3 regions of the Bradyrhizobium sp. USDA 10063 genome follow, and region 1 is predicted to be linked to each of the others. Evidence: predicted binding sites of a transcription regulator. Region 1 holds the regulator's gene; each other region holds the start of a gene.
What was found. Region 1 encodes LexA, which represses DNA repair genes until DNA is damaged. Its sites were predicted from a motif close to TGTTCNNNNTGTGTTCNG; they were not measured.

Region 1 (7,442 bases):
GCGCACGCCGCTGCGCTTCGTCGGCGCGGCCGTGCTTCTCATTGCGGTGGTCTGGGCGGTGAGGGCGCCCCAACCGGACATCCTGATTTCCGGCGACGGCCGCCATGTCGCCGTGCGCGGCGGTGACGGGCGACTGCACCTGATGCGGACCGCGAAGGACGCGTTCCTCGCGAAGGAGTGGCTGGCTGCCGACGCCGATGCCCGGGCCGCAAGCGATCCCTCGCTCACCGAGGGTGTGTCGTGCGATGAGGGCGGCTGCGTGAGCCCTGCAGCGGGCGGCGCGTTCATTGCCCTCACGCAGCGCGCTGAGGCGCTTGCGGACGATTGCGAGCGGGCGGTGCTGATCGTGACGGCAAGGCCCGTTCCGCAGGGCTGCACCGCGGCGGTCATCGATGCCGAGCGCCTGCGGCGGCAGGGCGGGCTGACGCTGCGGCGGAACCGGAACGGCTTCGTCATCGACGCGGTCAGGCCCGCCGGCCTCGACCGGCCGTGGTCCCCCGCGATGTCAGGCGAAGGCGAGCCCGAGACCACGATCCGAATCCAGGGAGCACCTGCGCCGCGCGCGATCGATGCGACCCCGTCCGAATCCGACCTGCAGCCAGAAGACTGAGCGCCCCGTCAATCTCCGCCGGCGCTGGCCGGCAACTCGAACGCGCCGAGTCGAAACTCGTCCGGGCTGCCTGAACGCGAAGGCATTTGAACGAGCGTAAAGGTCGCATCCGGATATCGCTCCCAGATGGCAAGATCTTCCGCTGCCACGGTGAGCCAGCCGAACCTGAACATGTACCGGCCCGGCTCGGCCACGCGTCCGGCTCTTTGCCATGTGATCTTGGTGACCACCGATCACGCCCCCTCGGCGAAATGAAGCACTCGTTCAACACAAAATCACACGCGCCCCCGGATGTGCCCTCCGGGGCCGCTCAAAACACTTTGCTTGTCGCTCGCGGCAACGTTCCGCCGGCCGAAACCGGCGGCGCACGCTGCGCGAGGCCGTCAGCCCATGAACAGCGGGTTCGGCGCCGGGCGCTGCTCGACCACCTTCTGCGCCGGCTCGACAACATGATGCGTCACGGGCAGTTGCAGCACGGTCGCCCGCTGCCCTTCGCAGAGCTGGGTCACCAATACATGGCTGCCATCGGGGAATTCGATAGCGTCGTGGTGACGATCCCGAATATGCGGATCGATCTGGTTGAACTTGCCGACGCGGAAGCCGGTCGTCTTGGTCCAAATCCAGCGATTGTCGTAACGGACGTTGTCAGCGAACGCGAGTTCGGTCCCGGGAAGCATGCAGACCGCGACCGTCGGATCGCTTTCCGAAGCGAAGCCGCGGGTCGAGGTGCCGCGGAAGGTGGTGGTGATGAGCGTCTCTCCAACCTGGGCGGGACGCGTCGCCACGGCATGCAGGCTATAGTCACACATCGGATTGCTCCTCATTCGAGATAGCCGACCCGGGCCTGGGAGAGGCGCAGGCCTCTATCAGAGTGGACGATAACTTATAAGCCTCTGCTTCGTTCTTGGCATTTGTACGGCCCACGCCTTGTGTCCGTTCACAAACACGATAGCGAGGCGCTGCCGTACGTTGCCTCGCACAGAATAGCCCCGGCGGCGAACTACCGGGACTCATATTCTAATCATTCTAAGTCGTTCTTGTCAGCGTCTCGCATGAACAAAGTACCCACCCAAGTACCAGACGGGCTGCTGTGCCGGACGCTCAATACTTGCGATAAAGCCCGATCAGCTTGCCCTGGATCCGCACCCGGTTCGGCGGCAGGATGCGGACTTCGTAGGCGGCATTGGCAGGCTCGAGTGCGATCGAGGCGCCGCGGCGACGGAAGCGCTTCAGCGTAGCTTCCTCCTCATCGATCAGCGCCACCACGATGTCGCCGGTGTTGGCGGTCTCGTTGCGCTGGATCAGCGCCATGTCGCCGTCGAGGATTCCGGCCTCCACCATGGAATCGCCACGCACCTCGAGCGCGTAGTGCTCGCCGGAGCCGAGCATGTCGGGCGGCACGCTGATCGTGTGGCTGCGGGTCTGCAGCGCCTCGATCGGCGTACCCGCCGCGATCCGGCCCATCACGGGGACCGCGACGGGACGGTTGCCATCGTCCTCGGCCACGGCCGTGCTGCTCGTGCGCTTGCCGAGCGTGCCTTCGATGACGCTCGGCGTGAACCCGCGGCGGCCGTTGCCGGCCGCCGAGAGCTCGGGCAGCTTGATCACCTCGATCGCGCGGGCGCGGTTCGGCAGGCGACGGATGAAGCCCCGTTCCTCCAGCGCCGTGATCAGGCGGTGGATGCCGGACTTCGAGCGCAGGTCGAGTGCGTCCTTCATCTCGTCGAAGGAAGGAGGCACACCGGCCTCTTTCAGCCGTTCGTTGATGAAACGCAGAAGTTCATACTGTTTGCGCGTAAGCATCGCGAGCATTCCCCCGGTTGGTAGCGTCGTTCGATCCGAGACTTGAGAAGAGCTGATCTCGGGAGCCACGCACTCCCATTCGTAGACAGCGAGTTTCGAAACAAATCATGAACGGACACTATATGTTCGATATGTGTTCCGCAACCACTTAATTTCAGGTGAACGCGATTGGAAATGCTCCCGTACGTGCTGGTCGCGGCTTCATTCAGGCAATCGGAGAATGTCGCAGGGGGCGCCTTTCGGCGCCGCCGGCGCGAATGGCGGACGGATCACAAGTGCCTGCGCCGCAGTGAGATTCCCGAGCAGCGAACTGTCCTGCCGGGTGACCGGCGTTGCGATCAGCGTGCCGTCGGCGCGCTCTTCGAGCAGCGCACGAAGATAGTCTTCGCGCTGATCGTTGGCGGCGAGATCGCGGCCGAGCAGGGCGCTTTTCCTGACGTGATGGATCGCCGAGCGGCCGAGCAGGGCCCGAATCAACGGCACCAGGAACAGGTAGGCGCAGACATAGGACGACACCGGATTGCCGGGCAGGCCGATCACCCGCATCGCGCCGAGCCGGCCATGCATCATCGGCTTGCCCGGCCGCATCGCGATCTTCCAGAACGCCATGGTGACACCCTCGGCCTCGAGCGACGGTTTCACGAGGTCATGGTCGCCGACCGAGGCGCCGCCGGTGGTGACGAGGATATCGGCGCCCGCGGCATGCGCGCGGCGGATGCCTTCGGTGGTGGCGGCAACCGTGTCCGCGGCGACCCCCAGATCGATCGTTTCGGCGCCTTCCGCGCGGGCCAGCGCCCGCAGCGCATAGCCGTTGGAATAGACGATCTGGCCCGGACCCGGCGAGCTGCCCGGCATCACCAGTTCGTCGCCGGTCGCGAGCACGGCGACCTTTGGCCGGCGCCGCACCGCGAGTTCCGGATAGTTCATCGACGCCGCCAGCGACAGCGCGCGGTCGGTCAGCCGGCTGCCGCGCTGAAGCAGCACGTCGCCTTCGCGGAAATCGATCCCGGCGGGCCGGATATGCCGCCCGGCGATGGCGGCCTCGGTGATGGTGATGTGATCGCCGTCGACCCTGGTGTCTTCCTGGATCACGACGGCATCGGCGCCAGCGGGAATGACGCCACCGGTGAAGATCCGCGCCGCTTCGCGCCGGCCAAGTTCCCGATCGAACGGCCGGCCCGCGGCGACTTCGCCGATCACCTTCAGCCGCGCGCTGAGATCGGCGGCATCGGCTGAGCGCACCGCATAGCCATCCATCGCTGACATCGCCAGTGGCGGCTGCGTGCGCCTCGCTGCGACGTCATGCGCGAGGGTGCGGTGACAGGCAGCATCGAGCGCGACCATCTCTTCCGTCAACGGTTCCACGCCGGCGAGAACAGCGGCTAGCGCATCGGCGACCGGCATCAGGGCCACGGGCAACTCCTAAATTCCGAGTGCGAGAAGCGCGTTCGTCACATCATCTGACGATGTGACGTGAATGGCGTTAAGGCCTGCCGCTCGTGCGCCGCGGATGTTCTCGGCGGAATCGTCGAAGAACACGATGCGCGAGGCCGGCACGCCGATCGCCTTCACCACGTAATCATAGGCTTCCGCATCGGGTTTCCGAAACCCGATCGTCGACGAGAAGAATATCTGGCGGAAGTGGCCGAGCACGTCCGAATAGGCTGTCGAGAAATGCTCGATATGGGGCGGATTGGTGTTCGAGAAAGCATAGAGCGGCAGGCGCACCTTGGCGCGCGCCAGGTGCTCGGCGATTCCTGGCATCTCGCCGGCGAAGATCGCGTTCCAGCCTTCCAGGAACTGGGCGTCGGAGATTTCGATGCCGAGCGACTGCCGCAGGCTTGCGAAGAAGGCGGCGTCATCGATCTTGCCGACCTCGTGATGCCTGTAACTCTCGTCCATGACAAAGCGGGCGGCGAGCTCGGCGGGCTCGCAGCCGGCATGGCCGGCCCAGATGGTCATCACCTTGCCGAAATCGATATCGAGCACGACGCGGCCGAGATCGAACAACAGGACGTCGGCGGAGCCGGGGGAGAGGGACGGTTGGGTCATGACGACGGTGGTGTACGAAAATCCTGCGACCACGGCAATGTCGTCAATGGCAACCGTCGGCAACGGTCACGCACACCGCTGTCGTCCCTGGAAAGCAGGGACCCGTAACCACAGCGAGGCGTTGTTGCGTGAGCACAAGCGGTTACAGCGGAGCACATCACGACATCCTGTGGCTATGGGTCCCGGGTCCCGGCTACGCCAAGGGCTTCGCCGCGGCGCGCAAGGCCGGGACGACGTGGGGTGAGATTCGGATTCAAACAGCGGAGAGGATGTGAGTTCGCGTTCTCGCGGCGCTTTGCGCCCGAGGTTTGCGTACCGTTTCACCCTCTCATCAATCAGAGGGCGCAGGGAAAGCCGGGTGCCGGTTGCACCCGTGGGCCCCGTGCAACAAAAAGCACGGGGGTAGGACCACAGGTCAACCGAAGCAACTCCGGCTTTCCCTGCGCAGTGGTTTACGGCTTACTTCGTGCTCTTCCCGGTGACCGGGCTTTCTTGCCACCGTCATCTCTCGCGCAAATTTTGTTTGCGCAAAAAACTTAGCGCCAGCGTCGGGGCGCCAGAACCACACGACTTCGCCGTCCGCGGATGTTGCGTTCGTCTGTCGCAACAGCCGCGTCCACCGCATCTCACCGCAACGTTCGTGACGATCGCGATCCGCCCCTCATCTGGGTGAGACGCGCGGAGTTAAATCACTGATTTGCCCGACGGCGAAAGCGGAATATTTTTCGCTGATAGTCTGGACAGACTTTTGGTGATTTGCCCGTCGGGTTGATTTGTCGCACCCAAACTAACCACATCGTCATTGCGAGCGACGCGAAGCAATCCACAGCGCCACAAGCGGAGACATGGATTGCTTCGCTCCGCTCGCAATGACGGGGCTGTCATTCCGGGGCGATGCGTCAGCATCGAGCCCGGAATCCATTTCACCGCTTGCGCTTGTGGCCCAATGGATTCTCTGATGTGCAATTGCACATCATAGCTCGCGACTTCGTCGCGCCCCGGAATGACAGCGGAGGTTTTGGCGCGCCACTCGCGCCGCATGCCGGCATAGAATGGCGTATGTTCACGCCCCTCGGCCTCTTCCCGAAGCTCCGATCGAGGGGTTAAAGTGCCTTTCTGATGCTTGGGAGCGGGTATGCGACGGCGTGAGCTTTTGACGCTTGCGGTCGTCGAAGGGTCTGGCGCGCGGCCGACAGGCGCGCCGAGGGCGGTGCGAATGGAGGACACGATTGCCGCGAATGCTCCACCTCGCAAAATGCGCCCCTGCGTTTTTGACGTGCGCTGCCTTGTTGGTAATTCTGCCTCTGGGGATGACTACCGCCTGCGCGCAGTTGCGCGGCCATGGCGGGCCGGTGCGGGCATTGGCGATTTCGTCCGACGGACAAACCGCGATCTCAGGAAGCTTTGATTCAACCGCAATCCGCTGGTCGCTGACGCGCATTGCGGCCGAACAGGTGCTGCGGTTCCATGCCGACGCCGTCAATGCAGTCGTGCTGCTGGGGGGCGGGCACGCCGCGACAGCAGGCGCCGACGGGCGCATTGCAATCTGGAGTCCCGGCCAGGCGGAGCCCGATTCAGTTTTGGAAGGCCATACGGCGCCCATCGCCGCGCTCGCGCTGTCGCCCGACGGCACAACACTGGCTTCCGCGTCGTGGGATCATACGGTTCGGTTGTGGCCGCTCGCGGGCGGTGCGGCGCGTGTGCTCGAAGGTCACACCCAGAACGTCAATGGCGTTGCATTCGCCCCCGACGGTCGCACCGTGGTCAGCGTGAGCTACGATCAGAGCGTGCGCATCTGGCCGTTCGCCGGCGAAACGCCGACCGTTGTTGCAATGCCGAGCCCGCTCAACGCCGTGGCAATCGGCAGCAATGGCGAAATCGCGACCGGCGGCGCTGATGGTAAGCTATATTTTCTGACGGGAGCCGGCGCGGCTGCCGGTGAAATCGCAGCCGGCCCGAGACCAGTGACCTCGATTGCGATCTCGCCAGACGGCGCGCTGGTGGCTGCCGCGAGCGTTGGCGGATCGGTCGCCGTGATCGATCGCAAGACGCGCACTCTGGCGCGCAAACTGGCCGGTCCCGAGCTGCCGGTCTGGTCGGTCGCGTTTATGCCTGATGGCCGCACCCTGCTCACCGGTGGCGCGGACAACATCATCCGCCGCTGGAACGTGGTGACGGGAGATCCCGTCGATCCACTTCTCCTGGAGACCACGGGAGATCCGCTGGCCGCCTATGCCGGCGACCATGGTGCGGAGGTGTTTCGTGCCTGTATCGCCTGCCATACCCTTGGCGCCGAGCAAGCCAACAGGGCGGGCCCAACTCTGTCCGGCATCTTCGGCCGACGGATCGCAACCGTGCCGGGCTATAATTTTTCCGAAGCACTCAAGCGCCTCGATATTGTCTGGACGCCGGAGACGGTTTCCAGATTGTTCGAGATCGGACCTTCGGCCTACACCCCGGGCACCAAGATGCCCGAGCAGCGCATTGGCTCGGCACAGGACCGCGCCGCACTGGTGCAATTTCTCGAGCGCGCGACAAAGAGATAGATGCTTGATGGGACATGTGGAGATTGCGGTACGACGAACGCTCTCACATGGACACGTCGCGCGCTTTTTTCTCTGGCGGTTGCCATTGCCGTGGCGGGTAGCAAAGACCTGCCAACAGCCGGTCAACAACGTCTGCTGCGCCGGGGAGACGGGAAGTGACGGCTTGGCCGCCAAAACGGCGCTTATGAGCCATAGCGGACTCTCGGCACAGTCGCGTTTCGTAAGCATGCGCCGTGCCCGCTCCGCAAGCTTCGGGCCCTTAAGGTCAAAGGAAGGCAAAAGCCAGGAGGCTTGAGCAGAGCAAGGTAAATCCCGCCGCGGTGAGGGCGAGGTAGCTATCGGAAACGCGGTCTTGATTTCGCATGACACACCCTCCGTTCTCCAATGCTCGTTGGAATTGGATTTCGCCCCTATTGCAGCGCGTCGGGAAG
Region 2 (7,442 bases), 3.2 Mb from region 1:
TCAATTCCGCTGGGCTTCCGGCGCGATTCTACCGGAAAAACGGAGGTTTTGTGTGCAAGCATTGTCGGTAATCACGCCCCTTCTGCCAAGCGAAAAAAATCGTGAGCCGGGCTGGAATGTCTCTTAAGAACAGGGAACGCCCGACGTGATTGATTCGTGCGGCATTCCGGTCCAGAGTTAAGTTAAGGATCCGGTCAGCCGCGCCGGGTCATCCTTCACTCGAAATTTACCGTCTATCGGGCTTAGTGTGCGGACTCCTCGCAAGCCGGGATTCGACGAAATCAACGCCATGCCCAAAATCCTCCTCGCCGAAGACGACAACGACATGCGCCGCTTCCTGGTCAAGGCGCTCGAAAACGCCGGATTCCAGGTCTCACCGCACGACAACGGCATGTCGGCCTATCAGCGGCTGCGCGAGGAGCCGTTCGAGATGCTGCTCACCGACATCGTGATGCCGGAGATGGACGGCATCGAGCTCGCCCGCCGTGCCTCGGAACTCGACCCCGACATCAAGATCATGTTCATCACCGGCTTCGCCGCCGTCGCCCTGAACTCGGATTCGGAGGCGCCGAAGAATGCCAAGGTGCTGGCAAAACCGGTCCATCTGCGCGAATTGGTCAGCGAAGTGAACAAGATGCTGGCGGCCTGACCGCGGCCAAGATTCGCCTCCGAGTATCCTTGCAAGTATCCTTGCCTGCCCGCCTGGGGTCCGTTATAGGGACCCGACCCAGCCGATTTTCGGGCGCGTAGCTCAGCGGGAGAGCACTACCTTGACATGGTAGGGGTCACAGGTTCGATCCCTGTCGCGCCCACCAGCCTTCGCTCGCGAAGCGAGAGAAGGCTGCCGCGCCGAAGCCCAAGGGGCGCAGGCGGGCTCGTATCCGCGAGCTACGGCTAGGCAAGCCAGAACCTTCGCTCGCGAAGCGAGAGAAGGCTGCCGCGCCGAAGCCCAAAGGGCGCAGGCGGGCCCGTGTCCGCGAGCTACGGCTAGGCGAGCCAGAATCTTCGCTCGCGAAGCGAGAGAAGGCTGCCGCGCCGAAGCCCAAGGGGCGCAGGCGGGCTTGTACCCGCGAGCTACGGCTAGGCAAGCCACTTCTTTGTTCCTTAGCGGCTACGTGTGGCGCAGCCATGCCGAGCACGCGAGGGCGAAGCGTGTCCGGCGTAGCCTGGAAGCGCTGCAATCATCAGTGTGACGGCGCACGCGATGTCGGCTCCACGTGACGGGCGCGCGTCTTCTCGGGATGAGCGGTCGGTCACGCTGGTGCTGACAAGACCTCGAACTCGCTGTGGAGATATCCTGCAGGAAACACGACACCGCATTCGTAGCCCCGTCTCCAGACGACGTGGCAATGCGTGCTCGATTTGAAGCCGTCGAACGACATCAGGAAGTCGTTGGCGAAGAAGTGAAATGAATTCGAGTACAGACCAGCACCGCTCATATGGAGATTTCTCACCAGGCAGGGATGGACTCCCGAAATCCCGCTAAAGGAAAGCAATGCGAGCTGGTTCAATTCAATACGTTCGAGCGCACGACGTTCAATCATGACCGCACCGCTCCAATTGATAAAAAATATCCGCAATTGAAGTCTCGAAGCGCTGCAACTTTCCATCAGTGCGGCTGTCCTAACGCGTGCGCTCGTGTCCATATGGTTAATGGTCGAGGCGAAGAAAGCGTGAGCCGGATGGCACAAACCGCACATCCCCGCGACACCTGACACTTTCTGGCGTCGCTCCTGGCACAAAGTGCACTGACGAACGCGCAACGGTTGTGCTTATTTGCGACGCTACTTCCCGCCCGATCGCACCCCGAGCGCCACAGCCCCCGTGGTCGGCCGGCAGAGCCAAGGCGGCCCCGGCGTGATCCCGACAGTTCGCGCCGGGGCAGTCCGGCCGATCTTGCATAGCCCGGATCGCGACGCTTTACGTCGGCGCTTGAGCTCCTTGTTTGAGCATGATCTCCGCGCAAACGCGTCGCGTTTGTCGCGAGGGACGTCTGCACGGCAGTTCCATCTCACATGACGGCCTGTCTCGGTTTCCAGCGCCACTCCGTTTTTAGAGACCTGTCACAAATCCTATATAGAGATAGCCATCGTGCCTGGGCTGAGGGAGCTCGGCACGCCTCAAACGATCTCACCGGCCTTCTCCAGACATGTCCGTACCGACCAGAATTGTTATTGCGGCGAAAGCGCCCGCCACATGAGGATGGACGGTTCGGATGGTTCGTTGCCCGCGAGGGATACGGACCGGATAAAGGCCGCGCTCACTGCAGGAGATCCTATGGCGTGGTCCAACGCGGAATTGGCGCGTCTCGTCATCATCCCGGCGCTGGCGGTGCTGTTGTTTGCCGGTGGGGTCTATTGGATCAAGGTTCAGCAGCCGACCGCATCATCCGTCGACCAAGGACCCACATCTACCATTCAGGTGCGCCTGCTTCCTCAACGCGAGCAGACGCCGATCCCGATCGATGCGACTTCGCAGGCGACGACGGCGAATGCCGCCCGCTCGAATCCCGAAGCCGAGCAGCTCGATGACCAGGCCAAGGATGAGGTTGTGGTCAAATCGCCCGACCGGGCGTCCCTGCCTGTTGAAGCAAGCCCCAGTATCCCCAGCATCTCGCGCCCTTCGACCGTGACGAACGTGGTGCCGAACAATGCCCTGGTGAAGTTTCAACAAAGCCTGCTCAAGCACATCGCAAGATTTCAGCGATATCCCGCGGCGGCCCACAACAGGCTTCAAGGCACGGTCGAAACGTTCTTCTCGATCGACCGGAAAGGGCGTCTCCTGGGCGTCTGGGTGAAAACAAGCTCCGGTCAGACACTGCTCGATACCGAAGCGATCGAGACCATCAAGAGGGCGCAACCCCTGCCATCCATCCCAGCCGAACTTCCGGAACGCCTCAACGTCCAGGTTCAGCTCGCCTTCGATCCATCCTGAGCAAGTCCCCGTTACCCACCTATAGGGGTGTACTCATAAAGGCGTAGATGTCCGATTCTGACGGCGAAGCGGAAATCTTACGATCAGTCGGAGCATTACAATGGCCCATTTGCTCGCCAGATTCCGAAACTGCATAGGCGCGTGATCCCGACAGACTTAGACTTCTGCTCACCAGGCAGAAGGACAGCCGCACTGTCAGAATGGCTGGACGATCCCACTGATCGACTGGGGATCAAACAAAGACGATCAGTCGAACATTATGACTTGGCCTGCTCGCGCTTTTCGCCTCAGTCGTTGCGCTGGGACCGCAGGCATCCGCGCGACAACAGAAGCGCAACATCATCCTTCACTAAAATCAAGGGAGAACGACCATGAAACTTGCGACAATAGCATTGGCTTCAGCGTTCGCACTCTCAAGCACGTTCGCACTCGCGGGGACAAGTCATCATAAGTACGGTAAGTACAAGTCGGGCGCCAGGACTCACCAAGGTACGGTCGGCATGAGTTCCGCCCGGACCAATAAGGGTTCGATGGGTCGATATGGCGGTAGCTCAAACGACCGTGGAGGCCTGGTTGGCGGCGCCGACCCCGGTACCTACAAGCCCTGAGAGTTAAGCCCCGCGTTTCCGCGGGGCTCTTTTTCCTCTTCGATTGAAGTCGCGCGGCGTCAGACTGAAAAGAAATTGAATGACGGGGCAGTCGTCAACTGGATGCGCACGGGGCAAACGGCTGCTCCTATCGTGAAAAACCAGCGCAGGCCAATCGATGCTAGAATGTCTGCCTGTGGGCCCATTGCGACCGATTTGAGATGCCTCGCTTAGGTCTCCGATCGAGGGCAGAGCCGACGTGATTTGCTAGTCGCGAGTATTGCGGCTCGTGACCCGAAGCGGACGTGCGATATGCCGATCTGGAGGCTGTTCAGCGTTCCATTTGTTCGAGGAAGCTCTGGAGCTCTCGCTTTCTCATCTCACCATATTCGGGGTCTTTGGCTCTGATGTCGTCATCGTTTACCCACCATTGTAGAGCCAACCACGCAAAGTAAGCGGGCTCTCTATCCGACCGAATAACAACACCTGGCCTTGGCTTTATCTCGTCCCAACCATTCGAGGGTCGAGCGTCGAAATCCGCTTGAGTGAACGGCTGTCCAGAAATGATGCGATTGATCGACTCTACTATCCATTCTCTGACTGTGGATGCCGTCATAGCGAGCCTCGCGTCACAGGGCATCGCTTTATAACATGCGAAGTATACCGAAGATCGTTGCTCATCGAACTTGGTTGCTTGTTCGTTTCCGGCACAGGCCGGATGCAACGTCTGGATTTGGCCCAACTCGGACGTCTGGTGAGGTCTGCTATCGCGCCGCTATCAGGGGCACAGCGGACCTTCTACGGACCCTGATCCATGATCCGATTAGACGGAATCGGATCGTGCTCTAAGGCTGATTGCCCGGCTCGAAGGTGCAGTCGGCGCCGCCGCCGGCCTTTTGCTTGATCACCTTGGGATCGAGCGTGCAGTTCAGCTTTGATAGCCCTGCGATGTTCGATCCGGCGGCGCCCTCGGCGGAGATGCCTGCCATCAGCATTGTCGCAAACAGTTCGTTGGCGTCGCGGCCCTTCAGTGCGCGCTTGGCGATCTTGAAGGTGATGTCGCAGGAGCGCGACGTGATGTCGACATTACTGGTACGACAGACGATATTGTCGGCAGTGACGGAGATCTTTCCGCCATAGGGAAAAATGGTGTCGCCCTTGAAGAAGGAAGCGACGGCACGCTTGGGCGCGGCGGCGATCGGCGCGTATTGCGCGACTACGGCGGCGAGTGCCAGTGCCACCGGGCCTGACGCGGAGGTTGCCGTCGCGGCGCCCGCGTCGCTGATCGTAAGCAAGAGAGTGAGAGCTGCCAGAGGTCCCGCGCGCATCGTTCCTGTCTCCCGGTCGGTGATCGACTCCTGACCTTAGCTAGCACGGCAAGTCCTGCCGAAGGGTGACTTTTCACCCACGCTCAATCCCAACACGCAGACAGCCACGCGGGCCGGGCCGCGCTTTGCAAGCAGACCGGCCCCGCGACCAAGGCCTTGCGCGGGCCAGTCATCGGCGTCACTCTTGCGGGACGCGACATCAAGATCGCCGTCGCGGTCGAAAGCGGCGAGGAACTGCAGAAGGGGCCGTATGTGGCGGAGACGTTTCCGGTACACGTCGAGGACAATTACGTCGTCGTCGAGGTGTAGTGAATCGGCCACCGGTCGTCCCCGCGAAGGCGGGGCCCATACCGCGTAATGTCTCAACAGGCGTTGGTGGCAGCCACCTTCCGCAAAACTACGCCCTGTGGTTATGGGGCCCCGGGACGACACCGAGTGCGCAGTGCTTTCCCCGTGCATGACCGCCCCGTTTGTGTTTCGTTCTCGAAACACAGCGGCTATCACTATCCCATGACAATGCAGCCGATTCGCAAACCCACCCGCATCCTCGGGATCGACCCCGGCCTTCGCCGCACCGGCTGGGGCGTGATCGAGGTCGAGGGCAACCGGCTGGTTTTTGTCGGCTGCGGCTCGATCGAGCCGTCGGACCGCTTGCCGCTGGCGGGACGGCTGCTCGCGATCCATGAGGGGCTCGCCGCGGTGCTCGGCGACTTTCATCCCGCGGAGGCTGCGGTCGAGCAGACGTTTGTCAACAAGGACGGCGTCGCGACGCTGAAACTCGGCCAGGCCCGCGGCGTCGCCATGCTGGCGCCCGCAAAGTTCGGCATCGAGGTCGCCGAATATGCGCCGAACCAGGTCAAGAAAACCGTGGTCGGCGCCGGACATGCCGAGAAGAACCAGATCGCCATGATGCTGAAGATCCTGCTGCCCAAGGCCGAGCCGCAATCCCCCGACGCCGCCGATGCACTCGCAGTCGCGATCACGCACGCCCATCACCGCCAAAGCGCCGCGCTGCGGCTGAGGGTCGCAAGTCTATGATCGGCAAGCTCAAGGGCCTCATCGACTCCTATGGCGAGGACTACGTGATCCTCGACGTCGGCGGCGTCGGCTATCAGGTGCATTGCTCGGCGCGAACGCTGCAGGCGTTACCGTCGCCGGGCGAGGCCGCTGTGCTCTCGATCGAGACCTATGTGCGCGAGGACCAGATCAAACTGTTCGGCTTCCGCACCGACAACGAGCGCGAATGGTTCCGCCTCTTGCAGACCGTACAGGGCGTCGGCGCCAAGGTCGCGCTCGCCGTGCTCGGCACGCTGCCGCCTTCCGAACTCGCGAACGCGATCGCGCTGCGCGACAAGGCGGCGGTGGCGCGCACGCCGGGCGTCGGGCCGAAGGTCGCCGAGCGCATCGTCAGCGAGTTGAAAGACAAGGCGCCTCAGTTTGCCAACGTCGATCCCGCCGTGGTCCATCTCGCCGGCGCCATCGACAATGAGCGCGCGCCGCGTCCGGTCGCGGACGCGATCTCGGCCCTCATCAATCTTGGCTACGGCCAGCCGCAGGCCGCCGCCGCCATCGCGGCCGCCTCGCGCAGCGCGGGCGAGCAGGCGGAAACGGCGCAGCTCATCCGGCTGGGCCTGAAGGAGCTCGCGAAGTGAATGCTCAGACCGTAGGGTGGGCAAAGCGAAGCGTGCCCACCATGACGAGGGAAGTGTTGGTGGTGGGCACGCTGCGCTTTGCCCACCCTACAATCGTGAGGGAGCTCGCGAAGTGAACCCGCCCTCCCGCATCGTCACCCCCGAGCGACGCGCCGATGATGTCGGCGACACGGCGCTGCGTCCGCAATCGCTGTCCGAGTTCGTCGGTCAGGCGCAGGCGCGCAAGAACCTCTCGATCTTCATCGAGGCGGCGCGCAAGCGCGGCGAGGCGCTGGATCACGTGCTGTTCGTTGGCCCCCCAGGTCTCGGCAAGACGACGCTGGCGCAGATCGTTGCGCGCGAGCTCGGCGTCGGCTTTCGCGCGACGTCGGGTCCGGTGATCGCCAAGGCCGGCGATCTTGCCGCGCTCCTGACCAATCTGGAGGAGCGCGATGTCCTCTTCATCGATGAAATCCATCGCCTGAGCCCGGCGGTGGAGGAGGTGCTCTATCCCGCGATGGAGGATTTCCAGCTCGACCTCATCATCGGCGAGGGGCCTGCGGCGCGCTCGGTGAAGATCGAACTTTCAAAATTCACCCTCGTCGGCGCCACCACGCGCGCCGGCCTGCTCACCAATCCCTTGCGCGATCGTTTCGGCATTCCGATCCGGCTGAATTTCTATACCGAGGAGGAGTTGGAAAAGATCGTCACCCGCGGCGCCCGCGTGCTCAACATCGGCATGAGCCCTGACGGCGCCAACGAGATCGCCCGCCGCGCCCGCGGCACACCGCGCATCGCCGGCCGCCTGCTGCGCCGGGTGCGCGATTTTGCATCCGCAGCGGACGCCAATTCGGTCGACCGCGCCATCGCCGACCACGCGCTTTCCGCGCTCGAGGTCGATGCCGCAGGCCTCGATGCGATGGACCGCCGCTACCTCACCACCATCGCGATGAACTATGGCG
Region 3 (7,442 bases), 5.6 Mb from region 1:
AACGATCTAAAATTTCGTCGTGACTGGCAGTTTTGTAACATTGAACCCAAGATACGTCAATATGGCTGACATAAATTTCTCAACGGCAGCAGCACAGCCCGATTCGCCGGGAACGGACGTATCCGCTCCGGGACCGCGGACCGGCGATTTGCGCTGGGACATTATCGAGCTCCTGTTCTTCGCCTATCGCGACTTCGTCGGCGATGCCGATCAGGAACTGGAGGCGTTCGGCTTCGGCCGCGCCCATCACCGGGTGATGCATTTCGTCACACGCTATCCCGGGCTCAAGGTCGCCGACCTTCTCGACGTCCTGCGCATCACCAAGCAATCGCTCGGCCGCGTGCTGAAGCAATTGCTCGACGAAGGCTACATCCTGCAGAAGACCGGCAGCAATGACCGGCGGCAGCGGCTGCTTTACGCCACCGCCAAGGGCGAAGCGCTGGTGGCCAAGCTGGCAGGATTGCAGACCGACCGCATCAACCGCGCGCTTGCCGGCCTCGATCCGGCCGGCGTCGAGACCGTACGGGCGTTCCTGCGCGCGATGATCGACCGCGACGATCCCGACAAGGTGCTGGAGACGATCTTCGGCAGCGCGGCCAAGAAGACGAGGGAGTGAACGTGACGCAGGGAGCAACGATTGCCGCCGCGACGGCACGCATGCCGATGAAACCGGCCGACGACGCGCCGCACCTGCTGCTGGTCGATGACGACCGACGCATCCGCGATCTTCTCTCGCGCTTCCTCTGCGGCGAAGGCTACCGCGTCACGACCGCCATGAGCGCCAGCGACGCGCGCGCCAAACTGCTCGGACTCAATTTCGACCTGCTGATCCTGGATGTGATGATGCCCGGCGAGAACGGCTTCGATCTCGCGCGCTTCATCCGCTCATCCTCGTCGGTGCCGATCATCATGCTCACTGCGCGCCACGAGGCGGAATCCCGCATCGAAGGCCTGCAGATCGGCGCCGACGACTATGTGGCAAAGCCGTTCGAGCCGCGCGAACTGGTGCTGCGGATCGGCAACATCCTCAAGCGCACCGCGCCGCCGCCAGCGCAGACGCTGGAGCAGATCGCCTTCGGCCCGTACGTCTTCCATCTCGACCGCGGCGAGTTGCGCCAGGGCGAGGAGATCATCCATTTGACCGACCGCGAGCGGGAGATGCTGCGCATCCTCGCCGCGAGCCCGGGCGAAACCGTGCCACGCGGCGCGCTGACCGGCGACGGCACCGTCAACGAGCGCGCCGTCGACGTGCAGATCAACCGCCTGCGGCGGAAGATCGAGCGCGACCCCGCCAATCCCTTGTTCCTGCAGGCGGTGCGCGGCATCGGCTATCGCCTGGTGGCCTCGCCTTAAGACCTATTCACCATGAGCACGATCGACACGGGCCTGAGCCTGATCCGCAACGCCTCGCAGCGCGTCTCCAGAGCCAATGGCCGGATGGGAAACGCGTTCAAGAGCTGGATGCCAACCGGCCTTTATGCCCGCGCGCTGCTGATCATGATCGTGCCGATGGTGGTGCTGCAGACAGTGGTGGCCTTCGTGTTCATGGAGCGGCACTGGAACACGGTGACGCGCCGCCTCTCGGCCGCCGTGGTGCAGGACATCGCCGCCCTCATCGACGTCTACAAGACCTATCCGCAGGATAAGGACCGCGCACAGGTGCGCCGGATCGCGCAGCGGCTGCAGCTCGTGGTCGATTTCCTGCCCCCCGGCGACATGCCGCCACCCGGGCCAAAGCCCTTCTTCTCGCTTTTAGACCAGACGCTGTCGGTGCAGCTCGGCCGCCAGATCGGGCGTCCGTTCTGGATCGACACCGTCGGCAGATCCAACCTGGTCGAGATCCGCGTGCAGCTCGACGACGCGATCATGCGCATCTTCGCGCTGCGCAGCGCGGCCTACGCGTCGAATTCGGAGATCTTCATCTTCTGGATGCTCGGTACGTCCACGATCCTCTTGATCGTCGCGGTGCTGTTCCTGCGCAACCAGATCAAGCCGATCCTGCGTCTGGCGGACGCCGCCGAAAGCTTCGGCAAGGGCCGCGAGGCACCGAATTTCCGGCCGCGCGGTGCGCGCGAGGTGCGGCGCGCAGCGCAGGCGTTCCTGGAGATGAAGGCGCGCATCGAGCGCACGATCGAGCAGCGCACCGCCATGCTCGCCGGCGTCTCGCACGATCTGCGCACCATCCTGACCCGCTTCAAGCTGGAGCTCGCGCTGCTCGGCGAAGGCCCCGAGATCGACGCCATGCGCAAGGACGTCGACGAGATGTCGATGATGCTGGAGGACTATCTCGCCTTCGCCCGCGGCGACTCCGGCGAGATCGCGCAGCCAACCGACATGGCGATGGCGCTGGAGGAATTGCGCAACGACGCCGAACGCCACGGCCATACCGCGACCGTCGCCTTCCACGGATTGCCCGTCGTGACGGTGAAGCCGGCCTCGTTCAAGCGCTGCCTCGGCAATCTCGTCTCCAATGCGGCGCGACACGCCAGCACGATCTCGATCACCGGCCACCGCGACCACCGCTACCTCACGGTCACCGTCGACGACGACGGCCCAGGCATTCCGGTGGGCATGCGCGAGGAGGTGTTCAAGCCGTTCTTGCGGCTCGACGACGCCCGCAACCAGGACGAAGGCGGCACTGGCCTGGGACTGGCCATCGCCCGCGACATCGCGCGCTCGCATGGCGGCGACATCATGCTCGGCGACAGCCCGATGGGCGGCCTGCGCGCGACGGTCAGAGTGCCGGTGTAGGGAAATCCTTCCCTTCTCCCCTTGTGGGCCCCTTGTGGGAGAGGGCGCAACAACTGGCGTCTCAAGGCTGAGCTAGTTCGGACACGCGCCGCGCTCCATCCGCCCTACGAGAAGCACTACTTCGGCAGCTTAGGGATCATGCCCTTCAGCTTTTCCATGTCCTTGATGTTCATCTTCATGCCGCCGGCCATGATGATGTCGCCGGGCTTCTGGTCCGCCTTGCAGGGACCGAGCCATTTGGCCTCGATGGTGGCGGTGGTATCGCGCGCCGCGCCCGCGGAGCCGCGATCGGCGTGCGAGGTCGTCTTGACCGTGTAGGCGGAGTTGAAGTCGCCGGTGATCTCGGCATGCGAGGTCACTGTGACGCCAGCGACGCCGCACACGGAATCGCTGACATAGCCGGTCGCCGTCTTCTGGATATCCTGCTTGGAGCAGATATCCTTCGCCATCGGCGAGACCGCCGTGCTCATGTCCTTGTCGGTGGTCTCGTCGGTGCAATGCTGCATCGTCATCTCGGGCATGGCCGCGCCCGAGCGCACGATCTTCATCTCCCACAGGCCCGCCTTGCGGACCGGCAGATCGACGGCGCCGGCCGCGCCCGGCAACAGCACAGCCAGGCCGAGGGCCGATCCGAGCAGGACGACATGTCGTGTCATGCGGCGATGCCGGTGACGGGGCCGATGATCAATAAAGCGTGCGCAGCGGCCGCTGGGCGGCGCTCCAAGGCACCCAGCGGCAGGAGAAGGAGACATAGCCGCCTTCATAAGGCTGCACCGCGAGGAATTTCACCACCTTGCCGTAAGACGCGCAGTGATCGACCGCGAGCTGGCGCGCGTCGGCCTGCCTTGCCAGCGAATAGGCGATGATGCCGCCGGTATCGTTGCCCTTGAACGGGGGCACCCAGTCGGCCTGTGCCGGTGCACCGGCCAGCATTGCGCCTGCGGCAACCATGCCAGCGGCCAGAATCCTTCGCATTGCAGACTCTCCTCAAATCCTTGGGCGGCACCATAAAGTGCGCCGGCGACGGTGAAAAGAATCGTGGGCCGGAGATTTGCGGAGTTCTCCGCCAGTGTTGCCGCGCTGCACTTGACCTCGCCCGGGCTTCGCGGCACCGTCCCGCGCGTTGGATTGTCCGGCGGATTCCCATGCGCAACTCTGTTCTTTCCTCGACCAAAACTGGCCTCTGCGCCGCATTCGGCCTGCTGGTTGGCCTGTTGGCATCCGCCCAGACGGCGCAGGCCGCCAACCCACTTGAGTTGAATTTCTGGCTCTCCGGGCCGAATTATGAAGGCCGGGTGGCCCCCTGCGAGGCAGCGCTGCCGACCATCGCCGCTCAGTTCCAGGAAAAAGAGAGCCAGTTCTGGAATTCCCCGCTTGTGATCACCGGCTATACCCGCATCCATGAGACCGCCTTCCGCCCCTGGCAGTCCGACAATATCCCGCGCCGCTATTGCTCGGGCAGCGTGATGCTCAGCGACGGCAAGGTGCGCACCGTGCACTTCTCGATCATCGAGGACGGCGGCTTTGCCAGCATCGGTCAGGGCGTCGAATGGTGCGTGACCGGACTGGACCGCAACTGGGCCTATAATCCCGCCTGCAAGTCGGCCCGGCCCTGACCCTCGAAAGCCCGCATAGCGCCGCCCGCTAATCAATCGCTGCGTCGCATCGCAATTTGTTCTTGAAATGTTCCATCTCACTGCTAGGCTCGCACCCGGTCGAGTGTGGGGGTGCTTTATGTTTCGATTGGCCTTGGTTTCCCGGCTGCTGATTTCCGTCCTTGCCTATTTTGTCGTGATCGGCACGGTCAGCGCCCAGGATCGCCGGCAAAACGCGCCGGGCGAGTTCGATTTCTACGTGCTCGCGCTGTCCTGGTCGCCGTCGTTCTGCGAAGCGGCCTCCGAGCGTGGCGATGGCAGGCGGGCGCAGGTCCAGTGCGACGGACGCCCCTACTCCTTCGTGGTGCATGGGCTCTGGCCGCAATATGAGCGCGGCTTTCCGGAATATTGCCAGCGTCCCGCCCCACGGCTCGCCCGCAACGTCATGACCTCGATGCTCGACCTGATGCCGGCGCCCGGGCTGATCTACAATGAATGGGACAAGCACGGCACCTGCTCGGGCCTCTCCGCGCGCACCTATTTCGAGAGCATCCGCAAGGCGCGCGCCGCGGTGAAGATCCCGGAGGAATTCCTGCAATTGTCAGAGCCGAAGACGGTCGCCCCTGCCGAGATCGAAGAGGCCTTCATCAAGGCCAATCCGGGCCTCGGCAGTTCGGCGATCTCGGTGACCTGCGACAGCAAGCGGCTCAGCGAGGTCAGGATCTGCATGAGCAAGGACATGCAGTTCCGCGCCTGTGAGGAAACCGACCGCCGCGCCTGCCGCCGTGACCAGGTGGTGATGCCGCCGATCCGGGGTGGTTAGACACGATCTCCACCGTCATGCCCGGGCCTGACCCGGGCATCCACGCCTTCTTCACGCTCGACAAAGACGTGGATGGCCGGGACAAGCCCGGGCATGACGAGTAGAAGTACGGTCGTACAGACCCGCAGATATCTCATGAACTACCGTCACGCCTTTCACGCCGGCGGTTTTGCCGACGTCATCAAGCACATCGTGCTGGTGCGGATCCTGCTCTACCTGCAGGAAAAGCCCGCGGCGCTCCGCGTCATCGACACCCATGCCGGCGCTGGCCTCTATGATCTCACCTCCGACGAGGCACGGCGCGGGGGCGAATGGCTGACCGGGATCGCGCGGCTGATGCAGGCGCGATTCTCCAAGGAAGCGCTGCCGCTGGTGCTGCCTTATCTCGACATTGTGAGGGCTTTCAGCCCGCCGGGCGAACTGAAGGCCTATCCGGGCTCGCCGCTGATCGCGCGGGCACTGTTGCGGCCGCAGGACCGCCTCACGGCCTGCGAACTTGAGCCCCAGGCGCGCAAGCGCCTGATCGACGCGCTGCGCCGCGACGCCCAGGCGCGAGTGGTCGACCTCGATGGCTGGACCGCGCTGCCGGCCTTCGTCCCGCCGAAGGAAAAGCGCGGCCTCGTCCTGATCGACCCGCCGTTTGAAGCCAAGGACGAGTTCGAGCGGCTGGCGCAAGGCTTTTCGGAGGCGTTCGCCAAATGGCCGACCGGCAGCTATCTGTTGTGGTATCCCGCAAAAAGCCGTCGCGTGACCGACGATCTTGCGCGCCACGTCGCGTCGGAGACAGGCAAGAGCAAGCCGGCCGGCAAATGCCTGCGGCTCGAATTCAGCGTCGCGCCCCGCGAAGCCGATAGCGGCCTGGTCTCGACCGGGCTCTTGATCGTCAATCCGCCGTGGACGCTTGCCGGCGAACTCAAGACCATCCTGCCCGAATTGGAAAAGCCCTTGGGCCAAGGCGGCGCAGGCCGATTCAGGCTGGAGACGCCCAAACCCTAAGCCAAAGCCGTTGCTGAAAACTCCCACTCGACCATAGGCAACTTGCCCGGAACCGTATTATGCTTGTCACGTTAGGACTGGCTTTACGTTCCGCTTCCGCGAATGGTTGCGGCGGAGTGACAAGGCCGAAGAAAAATCCAGGCGGGTCGGTGGCGTGACACGGATCCGCTGAGGTGGCCAAGCTTCCGGCAGCGAATGTCCGGTCGCCCGCTACGTGAGTTACGCGTGGCGGCGGTGCAATGCGGGGGAGGAGTTTCCCGATGGCCATGACTGGGACAGTCAAATTCTTCAATGGAGAGCGCGGCTACGGCTTCATCAAGCCTGACGACGGCGGCCGCGATGTGTTCGTTCACATCACCGCTGTCGAGCGCGCAGGACTGAAGGATTTGACCGAAGGACAACGGATTACGTTTGACGTCGAACCGGACAAGAAGGGCAAAGGCCCCAAAGCGGTCAATCTGGTGATTTCATCGTGAGCTTTTGCGCTCACGCTGAAGCGGTCTGAATTCTCGGTTGAGGATTTGCCGGGCGGCGTCCCGCTCGCACAGGCATGCGCGTGATCCTGCGCGTCAGCTCAGCTTAAAAAAATTCCGGCCGCCTGCGACGGCCGGTAGGTTGTCGTCGATCGTTTTCTTGTTCTTTGAAGCGATGGCTAGAAGTGATAGTTCACGCCGGCACGGATGACGCCGAAATGGTAGCCGTTCGATGCGCCGGTGATGATGAAGTTGCTGCTGGCGAGATCGACATAGAGATATTCGAGCTTGGCGCTCCAGTTCGGTGCAAATCCCATTTCGGCGCCAAGGCCGGCGGTCCAGCCGACATGGGTGTGGGACTCCGACAGGCCGAAGGTCTCGGCGCGCAATTCGCCGAAGGCAAGGCCAGCGGTGGCGTAGAACAGCACGTTCTGGAACGCGTAGCCGCCGCGGCCGCGGATGGTGCCAAACCACGGGTTGGAGAATTTCCACGGCGCAAAGGTTTCTTCCGCACCGGTGGCCTGGATGTCGCCTTCGGCGCCGAACACCCACGGACCGTTGGTCCAGTTGTAACCGATCTGCGCGCCGCCCGCGAAACCCGATGGCTTGGCCGGGTTGTTGTCCACGCCACCCCAGGCATAGCCGAGATTGCCGCCGAGATAGGGTCCCGCCCAGCTCAAGGCGTTGAGCGGCTGGTTGACGGTGTAGGGCGCACGATAGCTGAGGTCGGCCGCCGCTGACGACGTCGTCCACCCGGCAATGATCAGCGCCAGCAGGCGCAGGACTAACCGCTTCATCGCAAGC

Region 2: a site for LexA is predicted at 5,317-5,334, ahead of ruvC (crossover junction endodeoxyribonuclease RuvC). Genes of this name have one in related genera too.
Region 3: a site for LexA is predicted at 4,425-4,442, ahead of ACVJGD_RS34600 (ribonuclease T2 family protein). Genes of this name have one in related genera too.

Annotation. Positions count from the first base shown of each region.
Region 1 covers NZ_JBSSGP010000002.1:1,314,677-1,322,118, reverse strand. The annotation lists gene ACVJGD_RS08180 (ComEC/Rec2 family competence protein) at 1-610, shown strand, start outside; gene ACVJGD_RS08175 (hypothetical protein) at 619-840, opposite strand; gene ACVJGD_RS08170 (hypothetical protein) at 994-1,419, opposite strand; gene lexA (transcriptional repressor LexA) at 1,712-2,413, opposite strand; gene ACVJGD_RS08160 (molybdopterin molybdotransferase MoeA) at 2,615-3,826, opposite strand; gene ACVJGD_RS08155 (HAD-IA family hydrolase) at 3,836-4,465, opposite strand; gene ACVJGD_RS08150 (c-type cytochrome) at 5,776-7,011, shown strand; gene ACVJGD_RS08145 (hypothetical protein) at 7,422-7,442, opposite strand, start outside.
Region 2 covers NZ_JBSSGP010000002.1:4,487,460-4,494,901, reverse strand. The annotation lists gene cpdR (cell cycle two-component system response regulator CpdR) at 290-649, shown strand; tRNA gene ACVJGD_RS23315 (tRNA-Val) at 741-815, shown strand; gene ACVJGD_RS23310 (PilZ domain-containing protein) at 1,254-1,544, opposite strand; gene ACVJGD_RS23305 (energy transducer TonB family protein) at 2,278-2,934, shown strand; gene ACVJGD_RS23300 (hypothetical protein) at 4,367-4,849, opposite strand; gene ACVJGD_RS23295 (hypothetical protein) at 5,006-5,158, shown strand; gene ruvC (crossover junction endodeoxyribonuclease RuvC) at 5,360-5,887, shown strand; gene ruvA (Holliday junction branch migration protein RuvA) at 5,884-6,501, shown strand; gene ruvB (Holliday junction branch migration DNA helicase RuvB) at 6,614-7,442, shown strand, end outside.
Region 3 covers NZ_JBSSGP010000002.1:6,916,087-6,923,528, reverse strand. The annotation lists gene ACVJGD_RS34630 (MarR family winged helix-turn-helix transcriptional regulator) at 62-616, shown strand; gene ACVJGD_RS34625 (response regulator) at 658-1,353, shown strand; gene ACVJGD_RS34620 (ATP-binding protein) at 1,366-2,751, shown strand; gene ACVJGD_RS34615 (DUF3617 domain-containing protein) at 2,868-3,407, opposite strand; gene ACVJGD_RS34610 (hypothetical protein) at 3,436-3,726, opposite strand; gene ACVJGD_RS34605 (hypothetical protein) at 3,897-4,367, shown strand; gene ACVJGD_RS34600 (ribonuclease T2 family protein) at 4,486-5,169, shown strand; gene ACVJGD_RS34595 (23S rRNA (adenine(2030)-N(6))-methyltransferase RlmJ) at 5,305-6,165, shown strand; gene ACVJGD_RS34590 (cold-shock protein) at 6,426-6,641, shown strand; gene ACVJGD_RS34585 (outer membrane protein) at 6,818-7,435, opposite strand.